Regions from separate parts of the Lysinibacillus sp. GW823-FHT06C08 genome, predicted to be linked through region 3. Evidence: riboswitches for the same ligand, from Rfam matches in the RefSeq annotation. Region 3 holds a riboswitch; each other region holds the start of a gene.
The links. A riboswitch is a leader RNA that binds a small molecule or an ion and turns the genes downstream of it on or off. The one in region 3 is predicted to bind S-adenosylmethionine.
Positions count from the first base shown of each region.

Region 1: it holds a riboswitch for S-adenosylmethionine, as region 3 does, so the genes downstream of both, AC1Q6O_RS21650 (bifunctional homocysteine S-methyltransferase/methylenetetrahydrofolate reductase) here and AC1Q6O_RS00580 (O-acetylhomoserine aminocarboxypropyltransferase/cysteine synthase family protein) in region 3, are expected to answer to the same signal.
Region 2: it holds a riboswitch for S-adenosylmethionine, as region 3 does, so the genes downstream of both, AC1Q6O_RS16855 (methionine ABC transporter ATP-binding protein) here and AC1Q6O_RS00580 (O-acetylhomoserine aminocarboxypropyltransferase/cysteine synthase family protein) in region 3, are expected to answer to the same signal.

Region 1 is NZ_JBXAHN010000014.1:33,128-43,912, forward strand. Features, by position in the region: gene AC1Q6O_RS21640 (globin-coupled sensor protein) at 1-900, shown strand, start outside; gene AC1Q6O_RS21645 (protoporphyrinogen oxidase) at 1,090-2,484, shown strand; SAM riboswitch class I at 2,587-2,686, shown strand; gene AC1Q6O_RS21650 (bifunctional homocysteine S-methyltransferase/methylenetetrahydrofolate reductase) at 2,776-4,623, shown strand; gene metH (methionine synthase) at 4,616-8,047, shown strand; gene AC1Q6O_RS21660 (GNAT family N-acetyltransferase) at 8,148-8,648, shown strand; gene desA (Delta(5) desaturase DesA) at 8,757-9,788, shown strand; gene AC1Q6O_RS21670 (sensor histidine kinase) at 9,912-10,785, shown strand, end outside.
Region 2 is NZ_JBXAHN010000007.1:207,734-218,518, reverse strand. Features, by position in the region: gene AC1Q6O_RS16870 (nucleotide sugar dehydrogenase) at 1-838, opposite strand, end outside; gene AC1Q6O_RS16865 (MetQ/NlpA family ABC transporter substrate-binding protein) at 1,515-2,366, opposite strand; gene AC1Q6O_RS16860 (methionine ABC transporter permease) at 2,433-3,101, opposite strand; gene AC1Q6O_RS16855 (methionine ABC transporter ATP-binding protein) at 3,091-4,119, opposite strand; SAM riboswitch class I at 4,203-4,307, opposite strand; gene AC1Q6O_RS16850 (thioredoxin family protein) at 4,364-4,675, opposite strand; gene AC1Q6O_RS16845 (toprim domain-containing protein) at 4,691-5,032, opposite strand; gene gcvH (glycine cleavage system protein GcvH) at 5,124-5,504, opposite strand; gene AC1Q6O_RS16835 (arsenate reductase family protein) at 5,586-5,942, opposite strand; gene AC1Q6O_RS16830 (acyl-CoA dehydrogenase FadE) at 6,125-7,909, opposite strand; gene AC1Q6O_RS16825 (acetyl-CoA C-acetyltransferase) at 8,152-9,324, opposite strand; gene AC1Q6O_RS16820 (3-hydroxyacyl-CoA dehydrogenase/enoyl-CoA hydratase family protein) at 9,377-10,785, opposite strand, start outside.
Region 3 is NZ_JBXAHN010000001.1:111,119-121,903, reverse strand. Features, by position in the region: gene AC1Q6O_RS00615 (MFS domain-containing histidine kinase) at 1-1,369, opposite strand, end outside; gene AC1Q6O_RS00610 (hypothetical protein) at 1,385-1,540, opposite strand; gene AC1Q6O_RS00605 (response regulator transcription factor) at 1,518-2,210, opposite strand; gene AC1Q6O_RS00600 (DMT family transporter) at 2,287-3,165, opposite strand; gene AC1Q6O_RS00595 (MerR family transcriptional regulator) at 3,317-3,547, shown strand; gene AC1Q6O_RS00590 (homoserine dehydrogenase) at 3,613-4,599, opposite strand; gene AC1Q6O_RS00585 (hypothetical protein) at 5,071-5,457, opposite strand; gene AC1Q6O_RS00580 (O-acetylhomoserine aminocarboxypropyltransferase/cysteine synthase family protein) at 5,786-7,090, opposite strand; SAM riboswitch class I at 7,207-7,320, opposite strand; gene AC1Q6O_RS00575 (glycerol-3-phosphate acyltransferase) at 7,475-8,107, shown strand; gene AC1Q6O_RS00570 (DASS family sodium-coupled anion symporter) at 8,309-9,790, shown strand; gene scpC (succinyl-CoA:acetate CoA-transferase ScpC) at 9,871-10,785, opposite strand, start outside.

The sequences.
Region 1 (10,785 bases), on a different contig from region 3:
TTCCAAGATTTATCTCTCTCATTTATAGACTTGGTTGAACAGCATATCGATCATCCGCGAGATCAGTTTAATACAATAAGGGCCATTTCTAAAATTTGTAATTTCGAGCAGCAACTTGTTTTAGAGGCATATGAAAATACTGTTGAACAGCATAAAGAAAACATGGAACTAGAAAAAGAAGCAATTGAACGACAAATTGTACACTCCTCTGAATTGCTTGCGACCATTTCACAGGAAACCAATAATTCATTTTGCAGACTAAGCGAGCAGTCTGGGGAAATTGAACAATTGGCAAAGAGATCGCTAGAAGTGTCTACGCTGGCTGAAAACCAAGCACTGGATGGACGTGAATGTTTAAAGAAACAATCACTAAATATGCATAATATTATTCAATCTCTTCATGATATAGAAGAAAATATTGAACAATTATCTGATATGTCGAAGGAAATGGAAACGATTATGAGTGTCGTTACCAATATTGCCAATCAGACCAATTTGTTAGCCTTAAATGCTGCTATTGAAGCAGCCCGTGCCGGAGAAGCAGGGAAGGGATTTAGTGTAGTAGCTGATGAAGTACGTAAATTATCCATTCAAACAAAGGAATCTGTCACCGCTGTTGCATTATTGTTGCAAAAAACGAGTGAACGCACCGGGAAATTAGAGCAATCTCTCATTCATATCCAAGATGAGGTGGCATCTGGTGAGGATAATATGTTACACACGGAAGGACAATTTACAAATATAGTAGGGGCAATGACAGAAGCAAAAGATCAAAATGATTGCATGGCGACGAAAATACAAGCAATCGCAGGTATATTAAGTGGGTTGGGTAGTTCTTTTACTGAAGTAACGAACTCAGCAGAAAAATTAGCTAGCTTTGCCCAAAATTTAAAAAGCTAGATCACTAGTAGCTATATTAAACACTATAGTACTCATTATAATGTGTGTTTAGTAAGCATATTCTTGGAGCTAGAGTTATCTCACAGTTGAGATAGCTCTATTTTTGCTAAATTTGTAAAGGGTTTAACGTAATTTTCAATGAAAATAAGTTTATACTGTAGACAGAACTAAAAATAGGGGCGGTTTACTATGAAAACAGTTGTTGTATTAGGTGGCGGTATTACTGGTTTATGCACAATGCATTATCTGCAACGCCAAGTGAAGGAAAAAAATTTAGATGTTCAGCTAGTGCTCGTAGAAAAAAATACATATTTAGGTGGCAAACTATATTCAGCCTATGAACAAGGTTTTATTATGGAAACTGGTGCTGATTCAATCGTAGCTCGCCATAAAGGTGTAATGGAGCTAGTGCAGGAGCTAGACTTTGAAGATCATCTCGTTTACAACGAAACAGGTATATCCTATATTTATACAAATAACGAGCTGCACGCCATTCCAGCGGATTCTACTTTCGGTATACCTATGAGTGTGGCATCACTTGAGGAAAGCACACTTATCTCTGACCAGGCCAAACAAGAAGCTTTAAAAGATTTAACTTTACCCAATGCAGGTTTTACAAAAGAAAGCTCAATAGGGGAATTTTTAACTTATTATCTTGGCGAAGAGCTTGTGGAAAATCAAATTGCACCTGTTTTAGCAGGTGTCTATTCTGGTGATTTACACCAACTTTCTATTGCCTCCACTTTACCGTATTTAATTGACTATAAAAATGACTATGGAAGTATCATAAAAGGTTTTGATGCGAATCGTGAGCAATTTGTTAAAGCTGCTAATAAAAAATTTATTTCATTTCAAAATGGATTATCCTCTTTAATTGAGCGATTAGAACAGAAATTAACAGAGGTAGACATCATTAAAGGGGTAGCCACAAATCATGTCCAAAAAATGGAGAACAAGTATTCGATTTCATTAGCAAATGGTCAATACATTGAGGCAGATTATGTTGTTCTAGCGCTACCGAATGAAGCGGTTCAAAGTATATTACAGGACGACTCCTTAACACATTATTTTGATCAGTTTACTACAGCATCAGCCATTACTATTTATCTAGGCTTTGATGTGCCTGATGCAAACTTACCTGCGGATGGAACAGGCTATATTGTATCGCATAATTCTGATGTCACTTGTAATGCAGCAACTTGGACGAGTCGCAAGTGGAAGCATACATCGAAAAACAATCAACTACTTGTTCGCCTATTCTATAAGAGTATTAATCCGGCGTATGAGCAGTTACGTAAAATGACTGACGACGAATTGGCAGCCGTCGCTTTAGAAGATGTTCGGAAAAGCCTAGGAATTGATGAAAAGCCAACCGTTGTGAATGTCACAAAGTGGATTGATCAAATGCCTAAATATGACTTAGCTCACCGGGAAGCGCTACAAGGCTTACTACTAGAGCTGAATGAAAACTATCCGAATTTATCGATAGCGGGTTGCTCTTATTTTGGAGTAGGTATTGGTGCTTGCATTCAAAATGGGAAAAAAATTGGTGAAGAGCTTGCAGAAGAACTATCCAATTTCTAAGTTTTTAAGCAAATAATTTCTTTGTTATGTGAAATAGTCTTGACTCATTCGTCTGTAAACGATATGATTCTTTTAATTATTTAAAAAATTCATACTTAATAATTCTTATCAAGAGAAGCAGAGGGACTGGCCCATTGAAGCTTCAGCAACCAACTTTTTGTCAGGTGCTAAATCCAGAAGACCGTTGAGTCGAAGATGAGAAGGAACAATAATGATGAGTCGTTAAAGCCTTCTTTTTATATAAAAGAAGGCTTTTTATTATACAGAAATAGAGGAAGAGAGGCTAGTTTTATGGGATTGCTTGAAAAATTAAAAACGCATGTATTGACGGCAGACGGTGCAATAGGCACAGTGTTGTATGGCTATGGATTGGAGTATTGTCATGAGGAAATGAATGTTCAGAGACCTGAATTAATTGAAAAGATTCATAGAGAATATATCGCAGCGGGTGCTGATATTATTCAAACGAATACGTACGGTGCCAATGCCATTAAATTAGCTCGCTATGGACTAGAATCAAGTGTCAAACAATTTAATGAAGCAGCTATTACTATTGCTAAGCGAGCAGCAGCGGATGGCGGTCAATTTGTTTTAGGAACAATTGGTGGAATTCGTGGCATTCGTAAAAGCGATGCAACATTAGATGACATATTAGCGACCGTTGAAGAGCAGGCAAGTGTGTTACTTGCAGGAAATCCTGATGGCCTTTTACTCGAAACTTATTATGATTTTGAAGAATTAACAGCAACATTAAACGTGCTACGCGCCAAAACTAATATACCGATAATTGCTCAAGTATCTATGCATGAGCCTGGTGTTTTACAAAATGGTATGTCTTTAAATAATGCGCTACATGAGTTAGAGATTCTTGGTGCAGATATTGTTGGTGTCAATTGCCGTCTAGGTCCATATCATACGATTCAAGCGTTTGAGGCTGTAGAACTTCCGGCAAAGGCATTTATGTCAGCCTATCCAAATGCTTCGCTATTAGATTTAGAGGACGGGCGTGTTGTTTATGAGTCGGAGGCTGATTATTTTGGTCGCGCTGCTGTTGAACTGCGTGATCAGGGTGTTCGCTTAATTGGGGGTTGTTGTGGTACGACACCAAAGCATATTGCAGCCGCAAAGAAGTATTTAGAAGAGCTATCACCAGTTAGTGAAAAGCATGCGAAGCCTAAAAAGATTGAAATTGTTCGTGATGCCGAGCCAGCTAAATTTGAACCACTTCATGAAAAAGTAAAGCGTGAACGCTCGGTCATCGTAGAGTTGGATACACCTAGACACTTAGAAATAGATGGATTTCTTGAAGGGGCCAAACAACTATATGAGGCAGGTGCCGATGTAGTGATGATGGCAGACAATTCATTGGCATCCCCACGTATTAGCAATATTGCAATGGGGGCGTTATTGAAAAGTACTAATGGCGTGCGCCCCCTTACACATATTACCTGTCGAGATCGTAATTTAATTGGTCTTCAATCACATTTAATGGGGTTAAATGCCTTAGGAATTCATGATGTGCTAGCTGTTACGGGTGACCCAACGAAGGTTGGAGATTTCCCTGGTGCCACTAGCGTATATGATGTCTCCTCGATGGAGCTTATCCAATTAATTAAACAATTAAATGAAGGGGTTTCTTTCTCAGGGAAACCACTACGGAAAAAGGCTAACTTCTCTGTGGCTGCTGCATTTAACCCTAATGTTCGTGTTTTAGATCGTGCTGTGGCACGCTTAGAAAAAAAGATTGAGCATGGAGCAGACTATTTCATTTCACAGCCTGTTTATACAAAGGAAAAAATTATAGAAATATATGAAGCAACGAAGCATTTACAAGCACCGATTTATATTGGCATTATGCCCGTTACGAGTTATAAAAGTGCAGAGTTTTTACATCATGAGGTGCCAGGCATAAAATTATCTGAAGATGCTTTATCAAGGATGAAAGCATGTGGTGAAGATAAGGAACGCGCTACACTTGAGGGGATTGCAATTGCCAAGGAATTAGTAGAAGTGGCTGCGCAATATTTCCAAGGTATTTACCTTATTACACCATTTTTACGCTACGATGTGACATTAGAATTAATGAAATATATAGAGCAATTGGATGAACAGAAAAAAGGGGTAAGTATAAATGGCTAAGCACATGATTGAAGAACAACTTGATAAAAGAATATTAATTCTAGATGGCGCAATGGGAACCATGCTGCAAAATGAAAACTTATCAGCAGATGATTTTGGTGGAGAGGACCTAGATGGCTGTAATGAAAATTTAGTGCTTACTAGACCTGATGTCATTGAGAAAATTCATCATAAGTACTTAGAGGCAGGGGCAGATATTATTTGTACAAATACATTTGGTGGAACACCTCTTGTATTAAATGAATATAATCTAGGTGCAAAAGCGGAAGAAATTAATAAACGTGCAGTTGAAATTGCCCGTCAAGCAGTTGACAATTATACGACTTCCGACTGGCCCCGCTTTGTTGCAGGCGCAATGGGTCCAACAACGAAGACGTTGTCAGTTACAGGCGGCATTACATTTGATGAATTAGAAGAAAATTTCTTTGTGCAGGCAAAGGCATTGATTGAAGCAGGGGCAGATGTGCTATTGCTAGAGACAAGTCAGGATATGTTAAATGTGAAAGCAGGTACCCTTGGGGTAACTCGTGCTTTCGAGGTAACTGGTAAAGAATTACCTGTGATGATTTCTGGAACAATTGAGCCTATGGGGACTACTCTTGCAGGGCAAACCATTGATGCCTTTTATATTTCCATCGAGCATATTCAACCATTATCGGTGGGCTTAAACTGTGCGACGGGACCTGAATTTATGACGGATCATATTCGCTCATTAGCAGAGCTGTCAACGGGGTATATTAGCTGTTATCCAAATGCAGGCTTACCTGATGAAGAAGGATGTTATCATGAGTCTCCAGAATCTTTATCGCAAAAATTAAAAGGATTTGCAGAAAAGGGTTGGCTCAATATTGTGGGTGGATGCTGTGGTACAACTCCTGCACATATTGCGGCTATACGTGAAATTTTAAAAGATGAAAAGCCTCGTCAGCTACCAGAAAAAACGCATGGTCACGCAGTATCAGGTATCGAGCCACTTCTATACGATGATTCTATGCGTCCGTTATTTATTGGGGAAAGAACAAATGTTATTGGTTCTCGTAAATTCAAAAACTTAATTATTGATGGGAAATTTGAGGAAGCAGCAGAGATCGCAAGGGCGCAAGTGAAAAATGGCGCACATGTCATAGATATTTGCTTGGCGAACCCAGATCGTGATGAATTAGCAGATATCCGTGGCTTTATGCAGGAGGTCGTGAAAAAAGTTAAGGTTCCACTTGTTATTGATTCCACAGACGAAAAGGTTATTGAAGAGGCACTCAAGTTTTCGCAAGGGAAGGCCATCATTAACTCTATTAATCTAGAAGATGGTGAAGAACGGTTTGATGCCGTATTGCCATTAGTGAAAAAGTACGGTGCCTCGTTAGTTGTGGGAACAATCGATGAAACAGGGATGGCAGTCGATCGTCATCGGAAGCTTGAAATTGCTGAACGTTCCTATCAATTACTCACAGAAAAATGGGGAATGCAACCTGAAGATATCATTTTTGACCCATTAATGTTCCCAGTAGGAACGGGAGATGAGCAATATATTGGCTCAGCACTAGAAACAATTGAAGGAATTCGTCTCATTAAAGAAAAAATGCCCCGTGCATTAACGGTGCTTGGAGTTAGTAATATTTCGTTTGGCTTACCACCGGTTGGACGCGAGGTTCTCAATGCTGTATATCTTTATCATTGTACACAGGCTGGTTTAGATTATGCCATTGTCAATACTGAAAAGCTAGAACGGTATGCCTCAATTCCAGAAGCGGAAATTAAACTAGCCAATGACTTGTTATTTAATACAAATGATGAAACATTAGCCGTATTTACCGATTTTTATCGTGATAAAAAGAAGGAAAAGACTGAAGCAGATATTCCGAAAACTGTAGAAGGTCGCTTAGCCTACTATATATTGGAGGGGACCAAAGAAGGACTTATTGCTGATTTAGAGGCTGCCCGAGAAATATTTGAGTCACCTCTTGATATTATAAATGGGCCTTTAATGAATGGGATGGCTGAGGTTGGTCGTTTATTTAATGATAACCAATTGATCGTAGCAGAGGTTTTACAATCTGCTGGAGTGATGAAGGCTGCTGTTGCCCATTTAGAGCAATATATGGAGAAGAACGAGGAGAGTGCAGGCAAGGGGAAAATGGTGCTTGCTACTGTAAAAGGTGATGTGCACGATATTGGAAAAAACCTTGTTGATATTATTTTAAGTAACAATGGCTATAAGGTTGTAGATTTAGGTATTAAGGTGACGCCTGCTCAATTAATAGAAGCTATTCGCAAGGAAAAGCCAGATTTCATTGGGTTATCGGGTCTATTAGTTAAATCAGCACAGCAGATGGTCACTACCGCCCAAGATTTCAAAGAGGCAGGAATTGATGTGCCAATTTTAGTAGGTGGAGCTGCACTTTCCCGGCGTTTTACGGAAACAAAAATTGCTGATGAATATGGTGGTCCTGTTATTTACGCAAAGGATGCGATGCAGGGATTAGAGCAGGCCAATTTATTAATGGGTGCGGGGACACGTGAAAATTTCTTAGCAGAAATAGCGGAATCTCGCCAAAAACGTTTAGAGGCAGATGAAAAACGAGCAGCTCGTCCTGTCAAAGAGATTACAATAAAACCTGCTCGTACAGTAAAGGAAGCACCCGTATTTTTACCGGCTGATTTGCGTCGTCATGTAAAGAAAGAATATGCTGTTTCACATTTATATCCATATGTGAATATGCGGACATTGCTTGGGCACCATCTGGGGTTAAAAGGGCAAGTTCAACCATTACTAGATGCTGGCGATCCTAGAGCAACAGAGCTTAAAGATTTAGTGGATGATTATTTAAAAAGTGATCTTTTAAAGCCTTCAGGTTTATATCAATTTTTCCCTGCCCAAGCAGATGGAGATGATGTAATTATTTATGATCCAGCAGATAACAAAACAGAAATTGAACGTTTTACTTTCCCACGTCAGCAGGTCGAACCTTTTTTATGCCTGGCTGATTTCTTAAGAACGGTAGAAAGTGGAGAAATGGATTATGTTGCACTTATGGTAGTGACAGCAGGGCAAGGAGTTATGGCAAAAGCTCGTCAACTAAAAGAAGATGGTAAATTTCTTGAAAGTCATGCCTTGCAGTCGACGGCACTAGAATTAGCAGAGGGCTTTGCTGAACGCATGCATCAAGAAATTCGTGATCAATGGGGTTTCCCAGACGTGACAGACTTCACGATGCGCGATCGTTTTGCGGCTAAGTATCAGGGGCAACGTTTTTCATTTGGTTATCCAGCATGCCCAAACTTAGAGGATCAAGAAAAATTGTTTGGCTTATTAAAGCCTGAGGATATTGGTGTTCATTTAACGGAAGGCTTTATGATGGAGCCAGAAGCATCTGTATCGGCGATTGTTTTTGCTCATCCTGATGCTCGATACTTCAATGTATAAGGCGTAAAATATGAGGATATAGATAGTGGATGGATTGCCTATCTATATCTTCTTTTCTTGCTATTGAAGGTAAGGATAATTTCGGAAGGACGTGAGGAAAATGATTCGATTGATGGAAGAAAAAGATATACCTGAGGTGTTAGAAATTTATAATGATATTATTTTAACGAGCAAAGCAGTCTATCGATATGAAATTCAATCTTTAGATGAAAAAAAGAAATGGTTTAGCGACCAGCAAGCATTAGGAAATCCGTTGTTTGTATATGACGATAATGGGATGGTCGCTGGCTTTGCAACTTATAGTCAATTCCGTCCTTATCCGGGTTATAAATATACAATGGAGCACTCCGTTTATGTACATAAGGACCGCTATCAAAAAGGTATTGCAACGAATCTTATGCTTAAGCTAATAGAGAAAGCGAAGGAACAAGGGGTAAAGACATTGGTTGCTGGTATAGATGGAGAAAATATTGGTAGTATTAAAGCACATGAGAAACTAGGCTTTGAATATGCAGGAACCATTAAAAATGCAGGCTATAAATTTGAACAATGGCTAGATCTTGTGTTCTACCAACTGCATCTGACTGGACCCAATTCATAAAAGGATATGACAAATGTCATATCCTTTTTGTGATGTTTGCGTCTGTTGCTGACTTATACTCTTGTTTTATGATGAGATCATAAGGAAAAGGAAACGAGGGAGTAAAAGATGGCAACAATTAAAGAAAAAACAAAAAAATTACGCCAAGATGTAGCGCCTTTTGCTAAATCAGATATGCGTAAAAGTGTTTTTCAAATGATCAATACCATTGTACCGTTATTTGCTTTGTGGGTGGCAGGTTACTTGTTAGTTGATGTTTCACCATGGCTAACAGCTGGTTTAAGCGTTATTTCAGCTGGTTTTGTCGTAAGAACTTTTATTATCTTTCATGATTGTACACACGGGTCATTTTTCAAAAGTAAAAAGGCAAACGACTGGGTTGGATTTTTTACTGGAGTGTTAACGTCATTCCCATATGAAAAATGGAAGCGTGAGCATACAATTCACCATGCAACAAGCTCAAACTTAGACAAGCGTGGTATCGGTGATATTGATATGATGACTGTGGAAGAATATATGCAATCCTCAAAGGGTCAACGATTATGGTATCGCTTCTATCGTAATCCATTTGTAATGTTTGGTTTAGGACCTTTATATATGGTACTTGTTTTAAATCGTTTTAATCGTAAGGATGCAAAGCAAAAGGAACGTACCAACACAATGTTAACGAATATTGTCATTGCCGGAGTTTGTGCCGCTTTAATCTTCTTTATGGGCTGGCAAGCATTTTTATTAGTCCAAGGTGTGACACTATTTATTGCGGGTGCTTTAGGAATTTGGTTATTTTATATTCAGCACACATATGAAGATTCTTACTTTGAACATGATTCAGAGTGGGATTATGTGAAAGCTGCAGTAGAAGGTAGCTCATATTACAAATTGCCGAAAATTTTACAATGGGTTACAGGGAATATCGGTTTCCATCATGTCCATCACTTGGCTCCTCGTGTACCTAACTATAATCTTGAAAAGGCTCATAATGAAACGCCGCCATTACACACGGCGACAACGATTACTTTACGAACTAGTTTAGAATCATTGCGTTATAAGCTATATGATGAAGAGCAAAGTAAATTTGTAACGTTTAAAGAAGTCGAATTAATTATAAAACGGAAAGCAAAAGGCAGTATTGCCGCTTAGTTAAAACAGCCATCTCAATTAGAGAGATGGCTGTTTTAAATATAGCCGAGAAAATAAGCATGTACGGGCAAAAAAATAATTTTCTTGTTATAATAAGGGAAAAGTAGGAAAGAGCGTGAGATTATGTTGAGAAAATGGCATAGTATTATTCCGAATAGTCCTATGCTCAGTATATATTTATGGATTATTTTTTGCTTTCTACCGTTTTTCTTCATTTTTAGAAAATCATCTTATATAGAAATCTCTATAGGCATTACGTTTTTAATGCTATATTTTATTTTCTATCGATTTTCCATGAATTCGAAAAGCGGACTAGTATATATGTGGATCAGCTTTGAAATGGTTATTAATATTGTCATGACGATTTTATATGGTTATGTTTATCTTTCCATTTTTACAGCCTTTTTTATTGGAAATATACGAAGACCAGTTGGTTTCTATATTATGTACGGTCTACATATTGGCTTTACAGTCATATCTACAGGTGCCGGCTTTTTTGTTGAGCTTCAATTATTTTTATCACAATTACCTTTTGTCGTGTTAACTATTTTAGCTGTTGTTCTACTACCGCTAACGATCTATTCCAAAAATAAACGCGAAAACTTAGAAGGGCAGTTAGAAACGGCCAATGAGCGTATTGCAGAGTTAATTGTTTTTGAAGAACGACAACGTATTGCACGTGATTTACATGATACACTGGGGCAAAAATTGTCTATGATCGGTTTGAAAAGTGATTTAGCATCAAGGTTAATTGATCGTGATCCACAGCAAGCTTTAGTTGAAATTAAGGATATACGCCAAACTGCCAGTATCGCCTTAAAAGAGGTTCGTGAATTAGTTTCAGACATGCGTACAGCAAAATTTGAAGATGAGCTCATGCGTATTTCTCAAATATTAAAGGCAGCAGAAATGGAATTTGTCTTTGAAGGCGATAAAAATGCCTTGCAAGTGCCACCGCTTGTAGAAAATGTTTTGTCTATGTGCTTAAAAGAGGCTG
Region 2 (10,785 bases), on a different contig from region 3:
AATGTCCACCGACTCCTGGGCCAGGTTTAAATGGCATGAATCCATATGGCTTTGTTGAGGCGGCATCGATGACTTCCCAAATATCAATATTCATTTTATAGCAAATTTGACTTAGTTCATTGACAAGAGCGATATTGATTTGGCGAAACGTATTTTCCAGCAATTTCTCCATTTCGGCAACTTTCGGACTTGTTACTGTATATACACTAGTATGAATGACTGTTTCATAAAAAAACTTTGAAACTTCCAAGCATGTGGAAGTAACACCGCCAACAACTTTGGGTGTATTAGCAACTGAAAAATTACTATTACCAGGATCCACTCGTTCTGGTGAATAGGCTAAAAATAAATCTTGACCAACCGCAAAGCCATGTTTTTGCAAAATAGGCTGAACAATTTCCTCTGTCGTCCCAGGATAGGTCGTACTTTCAAGAATGACTAGTGCATTTGAATTAATATGGCACCCTATATCGTGAGCTGCTTCTTCTATATAGGAAATATCAGGAGTGCCATCCTCCGTTGTAGGGGTTGGCACACAAATGATGACAACATCAACAGAAGCAAGTTTGGAAAAATCATAGGTTGCTTCAAATTGATGTTCCTTTAATAGTAACTGTATATTTTCTTTCGGGATATCAGCTATATAGCTTTCACCGTTTTGCAACAGGGCGATTTTTTCTTGATTTTTATCAAAGCCTAAAACATGAAAACCTTTTTGAACAATTTCAATGGCAAATGGTAGACCTACATAGCCGAGGCCAATTACCCCAATTGTCGCTTTTTTTGTTTGAATTTTATTTAATAAAGCTGAGCTCATTGATTTCGTGTTTATCGTCATAACAATAACTCCTTTGGCTTAACTTTCATGTAATTTTTATAGCCATTTTTTTCGTTATCTATTCATCTACTTATATATGCCGAGTATTCTGCAACGTAATAGGCCATTTCTCATTGCCATTTTCACCAAACCCCTTCCATCTCCACATACTTAAGTATGATTTTTTTAGTCAAAATAGATGAATAAAATCTAAATTTCACAAAAAAACTTTTCTAACAATTATATAGTACTACTTGCAACTAAACAATTTCTAAATAATTCCTTCATTCACGATAAAACGCCTACTTTATTAGTATTTAGAACAAAAAAGTTCATTATTTATTCAGATATTTAGTAAATATATTTAGAGTCGCTTTATTAGTGTAGATGAAAAAGTTGATAAGCGACACTGAAGAATGTTAATAAATAGAAAATTAACATTTTTTCCTTTTTTGAAACTCTAAAAAAATCCCTTCAGCATTGGTTTTCACCGATACTGGAGGGATTAGGTAGAACAATCCTTTGAAGCACGTAGAATAGACATTACATAAGTTGTTGTAACTATTTTATATAGCCTTTTTATTTCCTCGGAAATCGACAACTTGTAAATAGTCACTTTCCGAAAGCTATCAAAATTCATTAAAAAAAGAAAAAGAGTACGTAAGTATTTCACTACTTACGTACTCTTTTATTTAAATTATTGAACAGGTACTACTGCACCTTTCCATTCTTCTAAAATAAAGTCTTGGATTTCTTTAGACGTTAATACTTCTAATAATGTTTTAATTTCTGGTCTTGATTCATCACCCGCACGTACTGCGATGATGTTTACGTATGGCGACTCTTTGTCTTCAAGAGAAATCGCATCTTTGATTGGGTTTAAGCCATTATCAATAGCAAAGTTAGAGTTGATCAGTACTGCGTCCCCTTCGTCGTTTTCGTACATTTGTACAAGCATTTCTGGTGCAGTATTCGCATCAAATTTAAAGTTTTTAGGATTTTCTTCTATATCCTTAATTTCTGCTGCTGTTTTATCAATACCATCTTTTAATTTAATTAAGCCCTTAGCTTCTAATAATGACAGCATACGACCGTGATCAGATACAGAATTAGAAAGTAAGATTGTTGCACCTTCAGGAAGTTCCTCTAAAGATTTATATTTTTTTGAGTAAATACCGATTGGCTCAATATGAACACCACCAGCATTGACGAAGTCATAGCCATTGTCTTTAATTTGTAACTCTAAATATGGAATATGTTGGAAGTAATTTGCATCTAATTCTTTTGATTCTAAATCTTGGTTTGGTAGCACATAGTCTGTATATGTTTCTACTTTAAGGTCAATACCTTTCTCAGCTAAAATCGGTTTTGCTTTATCCAAAATTACTGCATGCGGTGTATTAGAAGCTCCCACTGTTAAAGTAACGTTTTCTTTACTATCTGTTTTATCACCAGATGCTGAATTTGCATCCTCTTTATTATCAGTACCGCAAGCTGCTAAAGCTAGTACAAGTATTGATAAAAATAATCCTGTTAATAACTTTTTCATTTATGACACTCCCTTTATTTTGATGAAAATATGTTAGCGGCAAGAACCGGAATAACCTCAGTTTTATTAACGTTTATCAATTTTTTCTGTAATGAAATCACCAATCCATTGGATAATAAAGACGACTACTAAGATCAAAATAGTTGCCATTAATGTCACATCTTGGCGATTTCTTTGGAACCCGTCTAGGAAGGCTAAGTTCCCAAGACCTCCTGCACCGATTATCCCTGCCATTGCTGTATATCCAACAAGTGCTACAGCCGTAACCGTAATACCCGAAATTAGTGCTGGTAATGATTCAGGGATTAGAACTTTCCAAATAATTGTGGATGTTTTTGCCCCCATTGAACGAGCTGCTTCAATGACACCTTTATCAATCTCACGTAACGCAATTAATACCATACGTGCATAGAATGGAGCCGCACCGATAATTAAAGCAGGTAAAGCAGCATTAGCTCCACGGATTGTACCTAGTAAAAGCTTAGTGAATGGAATTAATAAAATAATTAACACGATAAATGGGATAGAGCGGAAAATGTTAACGAGTGACCCTGTTAAAAAGCTAACAATTTTATTAGCCCATAACTGATTGGGACTTGTTAAAAATAGGACGATTCCAATAGCTAACCCAAGAATAAATGTAATAACTGTAGAAATGGCCGTCATATATAATGTTTCATACGTAGCCTGCCACATGCTATCCCAGTCTACATTCGGAAAGAGATTAGTTAGCATCTGCAATCACCTCCGTTTGTACTTCCACTGTATTTAAATAGCTTAAGGCTTCAGTCACATTTGCTTTCGACCCATCAATTTGGACTATGAGGGTACCATATGCACCATTTTTCGTTTGTGAAATATTTCCGTGTACGATGCTTACTTCCACATCGAATTGCTTCACTAGATGTGAAATAACTGGCTGTTCTGTTTTTTCACCAACAAAAATCAATTTGACAAGTTGTCCAGTTGGATAATTTGCTTTGATTTGTTCTACTGTATCCTGTGTTTCCTTTGTATTTGTAATTTGGGCTACAAATTTCTTAGTAATGGCTGCCTGAGGTGCCTGGAAAACTTGCAATACTTCCCCACGCTCTACAATTTCGCCTGCCTCCATCACTGCTACACGATGACAAATCTTGCGAATGACATGCATTTCATGAGTAATGAGGACAATCGTTAACCCTAACCGTTCATTAATATCTACCAGTAAATCAAGAATGGCATCTGTTGTCTCTGGGTCTAGTGCAGATGTTGCCTCATCACATAGTAAAACCTCTGGATTATTTGCTAATGCACGTGCAATCCCTACTCGTTGCTTTTGTCCACCAGACAGCTGCGATGGATATGCTTGATCGCGTCCTTCTAAGCCAACAAGTGCTATCAATTCCTTCACCCGTGCCTCACGTTGAGCTTTTGATACACCTGCAATTTCTAATGGGAAGGCAATGTTTTCTGCAACTGTTCGTGACCAAAGTAGGTTAAAATGTTGAAAAATCATACTAACCTTTTGTCTAGCTGCTCTAAGCTTTTGACCCTTAATCGAAGAAAATTCTTGATTGTTCACCGTTACTGTTCCTGCTGTTGGTTTCTCTAAACCATTAAGTAAACGAATCATCGTACTTTTACCAGCGCCACTATAGCCGATAATGCCAAAAATTTCACCCTTATTAATAGTAAGGTTAACATCTTTGACTGCCGTTAATTCGCCATTTGCTGTTTTGTATTTCTTCGTTATATTTTGAAGCTGTATCATAGCGAATACTCCTTTTCTTATATAAAAAAACCCCTCCACTTATAGACAAGTAGAAGGGGTCACGTATTATACGTTGAACCGTTCTCTCATCTTTCAAAGAAAAAATCTTTGAGTGATTTGGCACCTTTTCACTATGTGATGGTTGCCGGGCTTCATAGGGCACTTCCCTCCGCCGCTCTTTATAAGAGTTCGATATATTTAATGTTTTAGTAATATATTTGTTACTTTACCACGCTAATAAAGTTCAGTCAATTGATTTTTTTAACAATTCGTACAAAAATGGTACGGATTGAAAAGCATAAATCTTTTCTGTCACTTTGCCGCCATCACACACAAGTAAACATGGGACGCTTTCAATTTGATGTTCAATAGCAATTTGCTCCAAAAAATTAATATTTGCTTTCCCTAGTTTTAGGTGAGGTAATAGTTGTTCTACAATTGACATCATTTTCGATGCCACTGCACAAGTACCACACATCGGTGTATATAAATAAAACGCAGCTTTTTCTCCCGACTGTAAAGCCCACTCCCACTGCTCTTTTGACCATTCTTCCATTTAGTTCACGCAACCTTATAAAATATATTCATTATGGATGGAGAAATGCGCACGCAGTAAAATCATTGCTAACACTTTTCTTGGTGTCGTTTCTACTTCCTTATATGTCGGCATTGTACGTAAATGCTCCGCTTCCGGATAATGTCTGTCCATTAAAGCGCGTAGCTTATCGCCTGAAGTATCAGCATCAAAAAAAGTAAATAGCTCGCAGCCCTCATAGGGGTCTATTAGCTCCTCTAATTGATGCACTCCAATTGTTCCATTCGTACATAGTATTGTAACATTCTCGTTCAAAATCGGCTCAATTTGTAGCTTATCTGAACGTCCTTCTACTATCAAGCATTTCCCATCGAACATTACGCCACCTCCATTTAGACATATCCACTTATACATTATTATATAATAAAAAACGCCGGTAGTTTCCGACGTTTTTTGATTATGGCTTGTCTTATTCTGCAGTCATCTCTTCGTATTGTTCTGCTGTCATAAGTTTATCAACTTCTGATGCATCAGCAGGCTCTACGACGATCATCCATGCTTTTTCATATGGTGATTCATTAACGAATTCTGGGCTATCTTCTAAATCTGCATTTACTTCCACTACAGTACCTGAGATTGGTGCATATAATTCAGAAACAGTTTTTACTGATTCTACGCTACCGAATGGATCATCAGTTTTGATTTCATCGCCAACTTGTGGAAGTTCAACGAAAACGATATCTCCTAATTCAGATTGTGCGAAGTGCGTAATACCAATACGTACTTTTCCATCTTCTACTTTTACCCATTCATGCTCTTCAGAGTAACGTAAGTCTTTCGGTGTGCTCATGCAAAAAACCCCTCCATAATTATGTAATATATTCACTTTCAGTGTGCCATACTTCTCCTATAAAAACAAGGATAAAAACGGTTATAACCAAGCTTGCTCAAAATCGGATTCTTTAAACCCTAAAGTTACTTTTTTTCCATCTGTTACGATGGGACGTTTTATTAACATACCATCCGTAGCAAGTAGCTTAAGCTGTTCTTCCTCAGTCATATCAGCTAGCTTGTCCTTCAAACCAAGGTCACGATACTTCATGCCAGAAGTATTAAAAAACTTCTTCAAAGGTAGTCCACTTGCTTGCCATAAAGCTGTTATTTCATCCTTTGTTGGTGGCTGCTCTACGATATGTACCTCTTCATAGGAAACGTCATGATCATTTAACCACTTTTGTGCTTTTTTACATGTTGTACATTTTGGATAATGGAAAAATTGAATCGTCATAAAAATGCTCCTCTGCTGTCTTTTTCTGTAGTATACCATCATAATCATTTAGAATGGTGGATCTTCGCTCATTTTCGTAAGTCTATCCATCGGTTCTGTATTTTTATCCGTTACTTTCATAAATTTATCTGGAATAAAAAAACTAGCTACCCATTTACGGATAGCTAGCGTTTTTCATACGATTAAACGATATATTTTTCTGCTTCAATTAATTTCACAGATGCTTCACGTTTCTTCGTAATTAGGTTGTATGGATTATTACGTGTTAATTTACGTAATGCAGATAAAGTCATACGTGCTGCATCGCCATCTGCGGAAGCAAGAATTGTATCTTTTGCTTCTTTTTCGATTTCAGCAAATGCTTCTTGGCAGAAAATTTGAGTGTATAGCAATTTTTGATGTGCTTTTTCAACGCCATCACGAGCAATCGCTTTTTCTGTACGTAATACAGCTGATTCCATTGCAAATAATTGATTAGCGATATTGGCAATATTCACTAAAACTTCTTGTTCTTGATCTAACTTCGCACCAAAGCGTTGTGCTGCTAAGCCTGCCGCTAATACAGCAATCTTCTTGGCATTTTTCACTAAGTATTTTTCCTGAGCTAGTGGCTCTGTACCGATATCCTCCGGCATTAACATCAGAAGCTCTTGCTGTAGATTTTGCGCAACTTGTAATAGTGGCAGCTCACCTTTTAGTGCCTTTTTCATAAATGTACCTGGTACAATCATGCGATTAATTTCATTTGTACCTTCAAAAATTCGATTAATACGAGAATCACGGTAAATACGCTCTACCTCATATTCAGCCATGAAGCCATAACCGCCATGTAACTGTACCGCTTCATCTGCAATATAATCTAATGTTTCTGATCCAAATACTTTAGCAATTGAGCATTCAATCGCATACTCAGCGATAGCACCTGCAATCACTTTTCCTTCCTTTTGCTCCTCTGGACTTAGCTGGCTTAAACGATCTTCAAATAAACCAACAGTACGATAGTTTAAGGATTCTGATGCATACAATTGAGAAGCCATCGTTGATAATTTTTCTTTTGTAAGGTTGAAGTCAGAAAGCTTTGTTTTAAATTGCTGACGTTGGTTTGTATATTGTACTGCTAACTCAAATGCACGTTTTGATCCACCAATTGTTCCAACCCCAAGTTTATAGCGACCGATATTTAAAATATTGAAGGCAATGACATGCCCACGACTAATTTCACCTAATAAATTTTCTACTGGCACTTCTGCATCTTCTAACACTAGTGTACGAGTAGATGAAGATTTAATTCCCATTTTCTTCTCTTCAGGACCCACAGAAACACCTTTGAATGCACGTTCAACAATAAAGGCAGTGAACTTATCGCCATCAATTTTAGCGTAAACAACAAACACATCTGCAAAGCCTGCATTTGTAATCCATTGCTTTTCACCATTTAAAATATAATGTGTGCCTGCATCGTTTAGTTTCGCAGTTGTTTTTGCCCCTAAAGCATCTGAGCCTGATCCCGGCTCTGTTAATGCATAAGCAGCAATTAATTCACCTGAGGCAAGCTTCGGTAAATATTTTTTCTTTTGATCTTCGTCACCAAATAGCACGATTGGTAATGAGCCAATTCCAACGTGTGCACCATGAGTGATGGAGAAACCACCTGCTACAGACATTTTTTCTGCAATTAATGCTGAAGAAACTTTATCTAAGCCTAGTCCTTCGTATTCTTCAGGAACATCTGCTCCTAGCAAGCCTAATTCACCAGCACTTTTAAGGAGACGTACTGAATGCTCAAATTCGTGGTGCTCTAAATTTTCAACTACAGGTAAAACTTCATTTGCTACATATTCTTCTGTTGTTTTGGCAATCATTTTATGCTCGTCAGTGAAATCTTCTGGTGTAAACACACGATCTAATTCCACATCTTCAATTAAAAATCCGCCGCCTTTAATGAAATCCGTTGTTTTTTCAGTCATATAAATTCCTCCCAATATATCTATTTTGATAGTCTAATCCCCTATTGAATGATGCCTCTTCAAAATCTGTGATATTTGCTAGAGGCTTAATCTTTATTCAGCATCTTCTCCAGTCATATTAGAGAAGGTTTCTGACGCTACAAACCTTTTGCTGAGTGAAGACAAACATATATAGAAAAGCTTGACATATACATGCTCGGAGGCAACCGGAAACAGTACACCTCAAGCTGATCTAATGAAAATTATAGAATTTCAAATACTCCAGCAGCCCCCATGCCGCCACCAATGCACATAGTTACTACACCATATTTCTTGCCTTGACGCTTTAATTCATGAATAAGTTTTAGTGTTAAAATAGCACCCGTTGCACCAAGTGGATGTCCTAATGCTATAGCTCCACCATTCACATTGACCTTATCTTGGTCAATGCCTAAATGACGAACAACCTGTAAGGATTGGGATGCAAATGCCTCATTGATTTCCCATAGATCAATAGCATCTACTGATAAACCTGCAATTTCTAATGCTTTTGGTACCGCCACAATTGGACCAATTCCCATTACTTCAGGTGGTACACCACCTACTGCAAAGCCTAGGAATTTTGCCATTGGTGTTAAACCTTGCTTGACAGCCTCTTCGCGATCCATCACCAATACAGCTGCTGCACCATCGGAAGTTTGAGAAGCGTTCCCTGCCGTCACACTCCCTTTCACATGGAAAGCTGGACGAAGCTTCGCTAAGCCTTCAACCGATGTACCAGGACGTACACCTTCATCCATACTGAAAGTGAATTTTTTCACCTGTGGCTTATTGTTTTCGTCAACATAATGTTGTTCCACTTCTATTGGTACAATCTCATCATTAAATTTACCTTCTTTGATCGCCTTTTCAGCAAGTTCATGTGAACGAACAGCAAATGCATCTTGATCTTCTCGACTTACATTGTACTGTCGAGCTACTTCCTCAGCTGTATGCCCCATTCCCATATAATATTGTGGAGCTGTTTCTGCTAAAGTTGGATTTAAGCGGGGTGTGTTCCCCACCATTGGCACCATACTCATTGACTCGACACCACCGGCAAGAATAGCCTTTGAGTGCCCTAGTATAATTCGTTCAGCTGCATAGGCAATCGCCTGTAGACCTGAAGAACAAAATCTATTAATGGTTAGAGCCGGAGTTGTATCTGGCAATCCGGCAAGTGCACCGATACTACGAGCTACATTCATCCCTTGTTCTGCTTCTGGCATAGCACAGCCTAAAATTAAATCATCTATCGGTCCCTCATAGCCTGCTCTTTTTAATGTTTCTTTGACAACGGCAGCACCAAAGTCATCTGGTCTTACTGTTGCTAAAGAACCTTTTTTTGCTTTTCCAATTGGAGTTCGTGCTCCTGCTACAATAACGGCTTCACGCATCGTATAATCCCCCTTTGTTTCATGTGCAAGTTTTGTCTATTTCGTCCGTCCATTAGTTACGAAGTGGTTTCCCTTTTAGCAGCATATGTTGCATTCTTTGCTGTGAAAGTGGATCTGCAACGAGGCTAAGGAATGCCTCACGCTCTAAGTTTAATAGATACTGTTCATCGACTAATGTGCCATATGGAACCTTACCACCCGCAATAACATATGCTAGCTTTTTAGCAATTTTCAAATCATGCTTACTGATAAAGCCAGACTCATACATACCTTGCGCACCCATGAGTAATGTACCGTAGCCTGATGCACCCACCACAGGAACTTTTGTTGGTACAGGTGGTTGATAGCCTGCTTCGTAAAGTGCTAAAGCCGCTTTCTTCGCATCATATAATTGATGATCTTGGTTAACTGAAATCCCATCTACGAAGTTTAAGAAGTTATTTTCGCGTGCTTCCTCACCAGATGTTGAAACCTTCGCCATCGCAACTGTTTCAAATACTTTATTTGCAATATGTTGATAGTCTATTTCAACACCATTTGGTAGACCCTTTAGGAATTTTTGATAAAGGGCTTTATTACCTCCGCCGCCCGGAATTAACCCAACGCCTACTTCCACTAAGCCCATATATGTTTCCATCGTTGCCTGAATATGTGCAGCAGGTAAGCAAACCTCTGCGCCGCCACCTAATGTCATGGCAAACGGTGCCGCCACAACTGGCTTACGTGAATATTTAATTTTTTGCATCGCATCTTGGAATGCCTTAATGACAAAATCTAGTTCAAAGATATTATCATCCTGTGCTTCTACTAAAATCATTCCTAGATTTGCTCCAACACAGAAGTTTTTCCCCTGGTTTCCTATAACTAAGCCCTTATAATTAGCTTCTACCTCGTCGATTGCAAAATTTATCATTTGAATAATATCTAAACCAATAGCATTCGACTGCGAATGGAATTCTAATAATGCAACTCCATCACCTAAGTCTATTAAACTAGCACCTGTATTAGATTTAATTACGCCATGTTTTTTCTTATATCGTTTTAAATCAATTTCCTTTTCATTAACAGGCACTTTGACATACTCCGAACCATTATAGTAAGCCAAGTCACCATCTATATCTGAATAGAAAGTTTCAAACCCATTTGCTAACATCTCTTTTACAAAGGCAGGTACTTCTCGACCTTCTGCCTCCATTTTTGCTACAGCTTCTTTCACGCCAATAGCATCCCAAATTTCAAATGGTCCTTGTTGCCAGCCAAAGCCCCATTTCATCGCATTATCAATAGCTACAATATCATCTGCAATTTCACCGTATAGCTGAGCAGAATAAATTAATGTAGGAGCAAATATTCCCCATAATAATTCACCTGTACGATCTTTTGCATATGTTAAAGCCTTCACTTTATTAGCCAATCCACGAGTTTGTTTCGCCATTTCAATGGAAGGTGTTTTTAATTTTT
Region 3 (10,785 bases):
CCATTCTTGATAAGAAAACAATCAAGGTTGGAAACCCTACAAACATACACACACCTAGAACAAGAACTGGGAAAGCTCCTCCTCTTAACATAGAAGCGACAAGGCTACCTCCTCCAAAGAAGGCTGCCCCTAACATGAACAGTGCGTGCATCGCTATAGAGCGATTAATAAATAAATCCGTAATTGAATCCCCGAGTGACCATAAATAACTGGATTTCACATTTTGCTCTAACTTTTTCAACGTATCTATTCTTGTATAAAGCCAAATTAATTGAATAAAGAAAGCAATTCCTATGATAATTAACACACCTAATTTAAAGGCGAAATCTAGTATAGAGCGTACATAATTATATTGGAAATTGTAATCGTAAGTGTATTCAATCGACTCAAAAACAATTTGAGATGAAATAAGATACATAAACCCTGTGATCAACACTAAAACAACTTGAAAATCGAATTTCACCTTATTTAAAACGTCTTTTTCCTTCATTCCTTTAACAGTTTGCAGTACATCCTTACGACCTCTCCAAGCAAAAATTGCCGTTATTATGCTAGTGAGCCATATAAAGAAGTAGGTATATTGATTACGGTGAAAACGATTATAATCCTGCATAACACCTAATGATTGAACTGCTTTTTTAGAGATGGTTAAGACACCTATATATTCAGTTGTTTCATAAAGATTATCGACATCCACATAAGTTTCTGTACGGTAAAAAATATCCCTTACATTATTACTAATATTTCCCACATACAATGGATTTCGCTCAGAATACTTTATTTTATAGGCACTACTTTCTGAAACATCACCTGCACGGTATGTTTCTCCTGTTTCCGTATTCGTCAACTCATAAGACCAGTAATCATAAGACTTTTTAAAGCTTTTAGCTTCACTCTGTGCTGCTTTTATATATTTATCGATGAGTGCTTCTTCCCCAGCAAGAATCTTCTTTCTTACATGTTCATCGTTTTCGAAATTTGCCGTAATGTCTTTAATTTTATTATCTCGTTCAGTCTCTAGCTTTATTTGTAATTCTCCCGCATTGGCATCCATTGCTTCCTGAATTCGCTGTTCGTATTGTTGTTTAATATTATCGATTTGCTGTCCTAATGTACCATAATAATTTCGATGATCTTCTATTTGAGACTGCGTAATCTCTATTTTCCCTTTTAAGTCTTCAGCCTTCGGTAAATTTATTACTAACGGCCCGAGTTCTGAAGTAAAATTATCGATTTCATGTTGGAAATTTTCTGATTCGAAATAGGACTTACCAATATACTGATAGCCTACATGCCAAAAAGTAAAGATGCCGAAAATAGTCCAAATGAGACTCATTAACACCAGTAGGGATTTCCATTTTTTTATCATACCACTAACACTCCTCTAAAAAATTCTTTCTAGTAACTGTAAAACCTCTGAGGAGCGAGAATCGACGATTTGATAAGCATAAACGCCAAAATAAATAAGTCCAACAACACCTGCAATGAATCCTGCAATAGTCATATACTTCTCTATTTTATTTTTCCATTTTATAGCCAACGCCCCATACCACCTTTAGATAGCGTGGGTTTTTTGGGTCCGCTTCAATTTTTTCACGAATTTTTCGAATGTGCACAGCTACAATATTTTCAGCATTGTAGGCTTCCTCATTCCAAACTCGTTCATAAATTTCACGAATCGAAAAAACACGCCCTGCATTTTTCATTAATAATTCCGTAATTTTATATTCTATTGGAGTTAGTCGAACTGGTTCTCCTTCTAAAATGATTTCTTTAGCATCTTCATCAAGAGTAAGCCCGTCAATTTCTACTTTTGTTGCACCTTCACTATACGTTCCTAGTTGTACATAGCGTCTAAGCTGTGATTTCACTCGTGCTAATAGCTCTAATGGATGGAATGGCTTTGTTACATAATCATCCGCGCCTACCGATAATCCATGAATTTTATCTCCATCTTCTGCCTTTGCACTAAGCATAATAATAGGGATATTGCGCTCTGCTCTAATTTTAAATGTCGCAGTAATCCCATCCATATTTGGCATCATTATATCTAAAATAATTAAATGTACTTCATTATTTTCTAGCTTGTCTATTGCATCTAAGCCATCTGCTGCTTTTATAACATTATAGCCTTCATTTTTTAAATAAATTTCAATACCATCACGAATATCTTGATCGTCGTCTGTAACAAGAACTGTTAGTTTCGTCATGATAGACACCTCGCTCTCAAATATAAGTGTACCTTTCAAATCTTAAAATCCAGCTAGTAAAAAAATGAAGAATTTCTTAAGGTTTTAGCTTATTATGAAGCCTTTCTTGCCTCCCACCTATCGTCAACACAACAATGCTGCCTAATAGCATTGCTACACCTAGCCAGGACACGCCACTTAACTGTTCTCCGACTAGAAAAACGCCAAGTATTGCGGCTGTCAATGGCTCAGCTAAGGATAGAGTTACAGCTGTTGATGAATTTATTTTTTGCAAACCGTTTAAGAACAGTAAATAAGCTACGCTAGTACACATAATTCCCATAAATAGTATCGTCCATAAATTTTGCATATTTTCTAACCAAGCAAAACCATTAGACAGTGAAAACGGTAGTAAAAATAAAGTACAGAGCGAAAACGTCATAGCAACTGCTGGTAAAGCATCTTCCTGCACCATTAATTTCTTACTAATATTTGTATAAAAGGCAAAAGATAACCCTGCACAGAGCGCTAAACCAAAGCCACCCATTTGTACAGCTTCTTCCCCATTATTGATAAACAATAAAAGACAGCCCATGATCGCTATCAATGTAGCTAGCCCCCAAATAATAGATGGTCGGTTTCTCCATATAATCCATTCAATAATGCCTGAAAATACCGGTGCACTTCCAATGGTCGCAACAGTTCCAATTGCTACACTTGTTAGACGTATTGATGAAAAGAAAAGACCTTGAAAAAGAGCAATACTAGCCGCAGCTAAAATCGTCCATTTCCACGACCAATGTAGAAAATTAATTTTTCGCCAAAAAATTGTAATAGCTAAGAGGATTCCACCACCAATGGCAGAACGAATAGTGGCGACTGCAATCGGAGATACATTATTATCTAAAAACGTTTGGGCAGTTCCTGTCATCCCCCATAAAATAGCTGCTAACCATACAAATAACAGATTTAACATGTAGACCCCCTCCGCCTTCTTCCTTCCAATACTAATCATACATATTTATCCAAAATCAAACAATTATCATTTTTACTTTTTCTTTCATCCACTCCAGTATGCATTCGGTTAAATGGACGTTATAATGAATACAGTTAAAGGAGCGAGTTGTATGTACAAAACAATTGAAGAGACAGCAATTGAACTAGGTATGCCTGAAGAACAAATAATACGCCTAGTCTATGAGGGACGCATCCGTTCCGTTTTCGATGGAAATATGATACTCATAAATAGTGGACAATTTAGTACGTATTTTAATCAATTGGAACGTATTAAAGAGGAAATTGAAATATGGAGATCTACCCCGATACCAGAGGATATTGACGTAAAAGACGAGGATTAAAAAGCCCACCATTCAATCAATAGATCATTGTTGAATGGCGGGTTACCTTTATAAAATAATAATGATTAAATCGTTACAACAAATCCTGCCCTTTTCCCGATGATTTCAGCATAATCTTCTACCATCACACTTGCTGTTGGGTACATTCCAGCACCAGGACCTACTAAGGTTAAAGTACCAATATAATTTGTTTCTAATGCAACTGCATTGAACACATCATCGACTGGATAAAGTGGATGTTCTTTATCAACCAGTTGTGGTCCAACCTTTGCTACAATTTTCCCATTAGCTAGTTTTTCCACCTCAGCTACATGACGGTAACGTAAACCCTTTTCACATGCCTCATGGACCTGCGAAGCTGAAATACTATCTATGCCGATAACTTCTACATCCGCCCAATCAGGTTGCTCTCCAAATGCTAGGGCGCTTAAAATCATTAACTTTTTAAAGGCATCCTGACCAGAAACATCATTATACGGATCTGCCTCAGCGTAGCCTAAACTTTGCGCTTCTTTTAAAGCTGTATCAAATGACCAGCCCTCTGCTCGCATTTTAGTTAAAATATAATTACAAGTACCATTTAAAACACCTTGTATACGACTAACATCATTAACAAGTAATATATTTTTCATCGTTTTAATAACAGGTACTCCTCCAGCAGTTGTCGCCTCAAAGCCTACAAAGACACCATTTGCTTTTGCAAGTTCTTGTAACTCTAACCCACGCTTTGCAAACATGACTTTGTTGGCAGTAATAACATGACATTTATGCTCTACCGCTCTCTTTAAATAGCTATATGCAGGCTCTTCATTCACAATGGCTTCAAATATTACTTGCATGCCTGGTTCAGCCAATACATCATCCATGCTTGTAGTCATCAAATGTGCTGTGCCTGGTACACGTTCGCGGCTAGCATCTGTTACTAAAATTTTCGCTACTTCCAACTCAATGCCTAATTTATTTTTAAGATCTTCCCGCTTTTCATTTAATATATGATAGATCCCTTGACCTACCGTTCCAAATCCTAAAATCGCTGCCTTTATAGTTGCCATTCTTATTATTCCCTCCAACTTACATTCCGCAGTTTCATCAAGCCAAACTCTCCGTGGGGTTGTGCCAAATCATTTGACACCAACCGCAGGCCTTAGCCAACCCTTAATTTTGGATAAATTTTGATATTCAGTACATGTTAGATCATATACAAATTCAAATAATTCGAAATTTAACTTAAAGAAAATTGTAACGCATATATATACTTTACACAAGAAAAATCTTTCTAGGAAGGACATTTGTTTTCCCTAGACGTGCAAAAGAAATCGGTTTCATTCCTTTTACTATACGTTTTTTTAGTTTATCCATAAAATTTGAACAAATATTGACTCTTTACTCTCAAATAATGATGTCTTTCTTCTATTATATATGTATGTTCAGACACCCATAAACCAGCTAAATAATTAAACTACTATAAAAAAGGCTCATTCCCTGTAGCAGCAGAGAATGAGCCTAAATATATGAGGGATTATTTAGCTCGCTTTTGAAAGCAATTGAAAACGATATTGTGTTAAAGCTTGTTGAACAATACTAATTTCTTCTTCTGTAAAATTTGGTATTGCATACGTACGTTCTACTAATTGAAATGTACCGTATTTCAAATAAAATTCTGTTGCTGGAAGCTGGATGTGGCTCACACCATACTTCGCATATGTCTCATAAACTTCCTTAATCGTATAGCCAATATCATCTGCGCAAACCTGTTCCTGATATGCTGAATGACCAAAAATTTGCTGCCATTTATGTTCCACTAATGTAAGGATGTGTTGAATGGATTGATTGTTAACAAATACATGACCTTCATTTAGTTCATAAATTAGATAAGATGCAATGTTTTGCGCACTATAGAGATTACCCATTTTAAACACTCCTTTATCATCAGTTTTTTTGAAGAGTAGCCACTGGCTATGTAACTACTCTCCTATCTATTCAAAAGTGGGGGGAGCACTTATGAAAACATTTACCTTTTCAACGAGGTTTTTCCGAACACTTAACTTAATTCCAAGTATATAACAAGGTTTTAACAAAGTCAATAATACATATAAAATTACTCGGTATTATTTTTTAAAAGGTTCTGATAATTACCGGATGAGGTAATTGGTTAATGTAGCAACGTTTGACGTATACCAAATGAGGCTATTCGAATGAGAAAATACGTAAACGCTACAACACTCGCCTGTCTCTATATTACGCTTCTACTGTTTGTTCAGTTGTTGCTGTTGCCTGAGTAATAGCCTGCTCTAAATCTGCAATGATGTCCTCCACTGCCTCTAAACCGATTGATAAGCGAATGAGCGATTCGGTTACGCCAGCTTGAATTAGTTCATCTGCTGATAATTGTTGGTGTGTAGTAGATGCTGGATGGATAATTAGCGACTTAGCATCCCCTACATTTGCCACATGTGAAAACAGCTTTACATGATCAATAAGCTTTCGTCCTGCTTCACGTCCACCTTTAATGCCAAATGTAAGCACTGAGCCGAAGCCATTTTTTAAATACTTTTTCGCCAACTCATGTGTTGGAAAATCTTCCAGGCCATTATAATTTACATACTCCACAGATGGGTGGTTACGTAAATATTCAGCCACAGCTAAAGCATTTTCATTGTGTTTAGGGATACGCAAATGAAGCGTCTCTAAACCTTGTAATAGATTGAAAGCTGCATCTGCACTTAACGTTGGTCCAAAATCACGTAACAGCTGTACACGCAGCTTTGTAGCAAATGCTGCAGAAGCTGTATCTATTCCATAGCGTAAACCATGGTAAGAAGCATCCGGCTCTGTAAAGCCTGGGAATCGCCCACTAGTCCAATCAAACTTACCAGCGTCTACAACAACACCGCCTAGAGTTGTCCCATGGCCACCTATCCATTTAGTTGCTGAGTGAACTACCACATCTGCACCGTAGTCAATTGGTGTAGAACCATAAGGAGAAGCAAATGTACTATCGATAATTAATGGTAAGCTGTTGTCATGTGCAATCTTAGCTACAGCTTCAATATCTAAAACCTTTAAGCTTGGATTACCGTAAACTTCTGCGAAGACAGCTTTTGTTTTATCAGTAATGGCAGCCTTAAAATTCTCTGGGTTTGTTTCATCTACAAAAATCGTTTTAATACCATAGTTTGGTAATGTATTAGCGAATAAATTATACGTACCACCATATAAAGAACTGGCTGCTACAATTTCATCTCCTGCTCCAGCTAGATTTAATATAGAAAATGCAATAGCTGCTGCACCAGATGAAAGTGCTACTGCTGCCGTCCCACCTTCTAATAAAGCCACACGCTTTTCAAAAACATCCACTGTCGGATTCGTAATTCGCGTGTAAATGTTTCCCGCTTCCTCTAAGGCAAAAAGACGTTGCGCATGAGCAGTGTCTTTAAAAACGAAAGCAGTTGAACGGTAAACAGGAACTGTTCTAGAACCCGTCACTGGGTCTGGTTCTTGACCGCCATGTAACAGCAGTGTTTCTGGTTTAAAATTTGTCATTGTGTACCTCCATTTGGTTATTTTTTTACGATGGTACCGGAGATGAGGAGGATTTTTCTGTAGAAAACAAAAACCCTCTTCAGCTAAGAAGAGGGTTGCGGTTGCAAGTTTTCCTCCCCTTATCTGCCAGATCCAAGTAAGAATCTGTAGGAATTAGCACCTTAGTAAGTTCATCACCTACTGGTTGCCGGGCATCATAGGGCCTATCCCTCCGCCGCTCTTGATAAGAGTATGAGATTCAATTTCCATCGTTGTTACAAAGTATAAGCATAGAGTTTTTTTCTGTCAACATCTAAATTTTATTTTTTCCGAAACTTCTGTCTGCTCTTTTACGTAGTAAGAACGCATACACTATTTTAAAAAAAATTTGAAAGGAGTATTTTTATGGTAAAAGCCGTGATCTGTTTTCTAGTTGTTGGCTATTTGATTGGCTGTATTCACGGCTCTAAAGTGGCACAATTTTTATCCGGGGTTGATTTAAAAAAAGCTGGCCATGGCAATGCTGGTGCCTCTAATGCTACGCTTTCACTCGGCTGGAAATATGGCGTTTTAGTAGCTCTTATCGATATTGGCAAAGGCGTCGTAGCCATCGTCGGTGCACATTTTTATTTAACAGATGCAACACATTTAACAGCAGAACAAACATGGCTCCTCACCTATTTGATAGCTGCAGGGGTTATTTTGGGGCATAATTTCCCTTTTTATATGGGCTTCAATGGTGGAAAAGGGACTGCCTCTATCATTGGAATTTTACTTGCGGTTGATTGGAAGATTGGTTTATTTGCACTTATTCTATTTATTATTTTATCTTTTGCAACGAACTATTTAATTGTTGGGGTATTAGAGTTTTACCTCGTTTTTTGTACCGCTACTTATTTATGGATTCCTGGGCTTGGCCCGACCATTATTACCATTCTACTTTTTGCTATTGCTATTATTTTGCACATTGAAAATATTCAACGTTTAATCAATGGAACCGAGCCTAAAGTTACTTCTGCCTTCAAGAAAAAGAAATAATATTTTTTAGGAGATATTTGTATTTTTTACGACCATAAATTATCTCTTTAATTACTATTAAAGCTGTAAAACAGACATATTTTGCTTCTTTTCATTCTATACAACAAATGGACGAATTCTTATCTTAAAAAAACATTATACTGGCCGATGTTATGGATAATAACCGTCATTTTTACGTAGACGTAGAAGGGATGAGAAAATATGTCTTCACCTAAACAAACAACAACGAAGCGTAATTTAAAGCCTTTATGGATTGGGTTGGCTTTTGCTTTATTAATTATCATTATTTTTTTACCTAATAACGGTGAGCTACCTGTAGCTGGACAGCGCGCTTTAGCCATTTTAGCTTTCGCGGTTATCCTGTGGGTAACAGAGGCCGTTTCATATCCTGTTAGCTCTGCAATGATTATCGCACTCGTCACTGTTTTACTAGGACTTGCACCATCCATGGATGATCCAACAACACAACTAGGTACTGCTAGCGCCTTAAAACTATCATTAAGTGGTTTTAGTAACTCTGCCGTGGCCCTAGTAGCAGCGGCTCTTTTTCTAGCAGCAGCCATGCAAATTACCAATTTGCATAAACGACTTGCTCTTTGGATTCTTTCACTTGTAGGAACAAAAACAAAAGCCATTGTTTTCGGTGCAATATTAGTTTCAATTGCCCTTGCATTTTTTGTTCCTTCAGCTACTGCACGTGCTGGCGCAGTAGTCCCTATTCTTCTTGGAATGGTCGCAGCATTCGGTTTACCACGTGATAGTCGACTTGCTGCTTTACTCGTTATTACTTCTGTACAAGCCGTCTCCATTTGGAATATCGGTATTAAAACTGCGGCAGCGCAAAATATGGTTGCTTTGAATTTCATCCAAGAGCAATTTAATGTGAATATTTCATGGGGTGCTTGGTTACTTTATGCTGCCCCATTCTCGATTATTATGTCAGTAGCCTTATTTTTCATTATGATTACGCTTATTAAGCCTGAGACGAGCAATATTGATGGTGGTAAAGAAGTCATCAAGAAACAATTGGCAGAGCTTGGGCCGTTAAAAGCACCTGAGATTCGGTTGATCGTTACATCATTAGTTTTACTATTTTTCTGGGCAACGGAAGGCAAGCTCCATCCATTTGATACAACAACGGTTACAATTATCGCCATTGCTGTACTACTAATGCCTAAAATCGGCGTTTATTCATGGAAGGAAGTTGAACCTCATATCCCTTGGGGAACAATCATTGTCTTTGCAGTAGGTATTATGCTCGGAACTATTTTGCTGAATACAAAAGGTGCATCATGGTTATCAGATAAAGTTTTTGGTTCACTCGGTCTAGATACTATGCCAATTCTTGCTACGATTGCTATCGTAACATTATTTAATATTCTTATTCATTTAGGTTTTGCTAGTGCAACAAGCTTAGCCTCTGCACTTATACCAGTGTTTATCGTGTTAGCTTCCACATTAACAGCTAATGTTGATCAGGTTGGTTTTGTTATTGTACAACAATTTGTTATTAGCTTTGGTTTCCTATTACCAATTAGTGCACCACAAAATATGCTTGCCTATGGTACAGGAGCGTTTACAACAAAGGATTTCCTGAAATCAGGTATCCCACTAACGATTCTCGGCTTCCTCCTAATTTTGCTGTTCTCTGCAACTTATTGGAAATGGATTGGCCTACTTTAAACTCTAATCGTCTTAGATAAACTTATACAACAAAAGGCCTTGAGGGAGCAGCTGTCCTTCAAGGCCTTTTTATTAGAATTCTATTTTGATAAAGCTGGGTCTTTCATTGTCCCACTTTTTGCGTAATTGACATGCCATGACAGCGCTTTTTCAAGATCATGTGGCGTATGATGTCCACCAGTTGCCTCATTAGCGTCGTTAAAATATTGCCATAGCTGCTCACGATAGTCAGGGTGAGCACAATGATCAATAATTAGACCTACACGTTCTCTCGGAGCAAGCCCGCGTAAATCAGCCACTCCCTGCTCTGTTACGATAACATCAACATCATGCTCTGTATGATCCACATGCGATACCATTGGGACAATGCTCGAAATATTCCCACCCTTAGCATAGGATTTAGTCACAAAAATACCTAAACGCGCATTGCGGGCGAAGTCACCCGATCCCCCGATACCATTCATCATTTTAGTGCCAGAAACATGTGTAGAATTAACATTTCCGTAAATATCAACTTCTAATGCCGTATTTACTGAAATCAAACCGAGTCGACGAATAATTTCTGGTTGGTTAGAAATTTCTTGTGGACGCAGTACTAATTTATCCGCATACTTGTCAAAATTCCCATAAACACGGTTTCCTACTTGTTCAGAGAGGGTAATGGAAGTAGCAGAAGCAAAATTCACTTTTCCTGCATCGATTAATTCAAATACTGCATCTTGAAGTACTTCTGAGAATACTTCTAGGTTCTCAAACTCAGAATCTTTAAAACCAAGTAACACTGCGTTCGCCACTGATCCAACCCCAGATTGAATTGGACGCAAGCTTGTTGTTAAACGTCCAACTTTAATCTCTTCTCGTAGGAAGTTTAACAGATGATTAGCCATAATATCCGTTTCCTCATCAGCAGGAACGATCGTTGATGGCGCATCTAAAATATCAGAAACTACGATACCTTTTACTTTATCTAAATCTAACGGAATACCAATTGTACC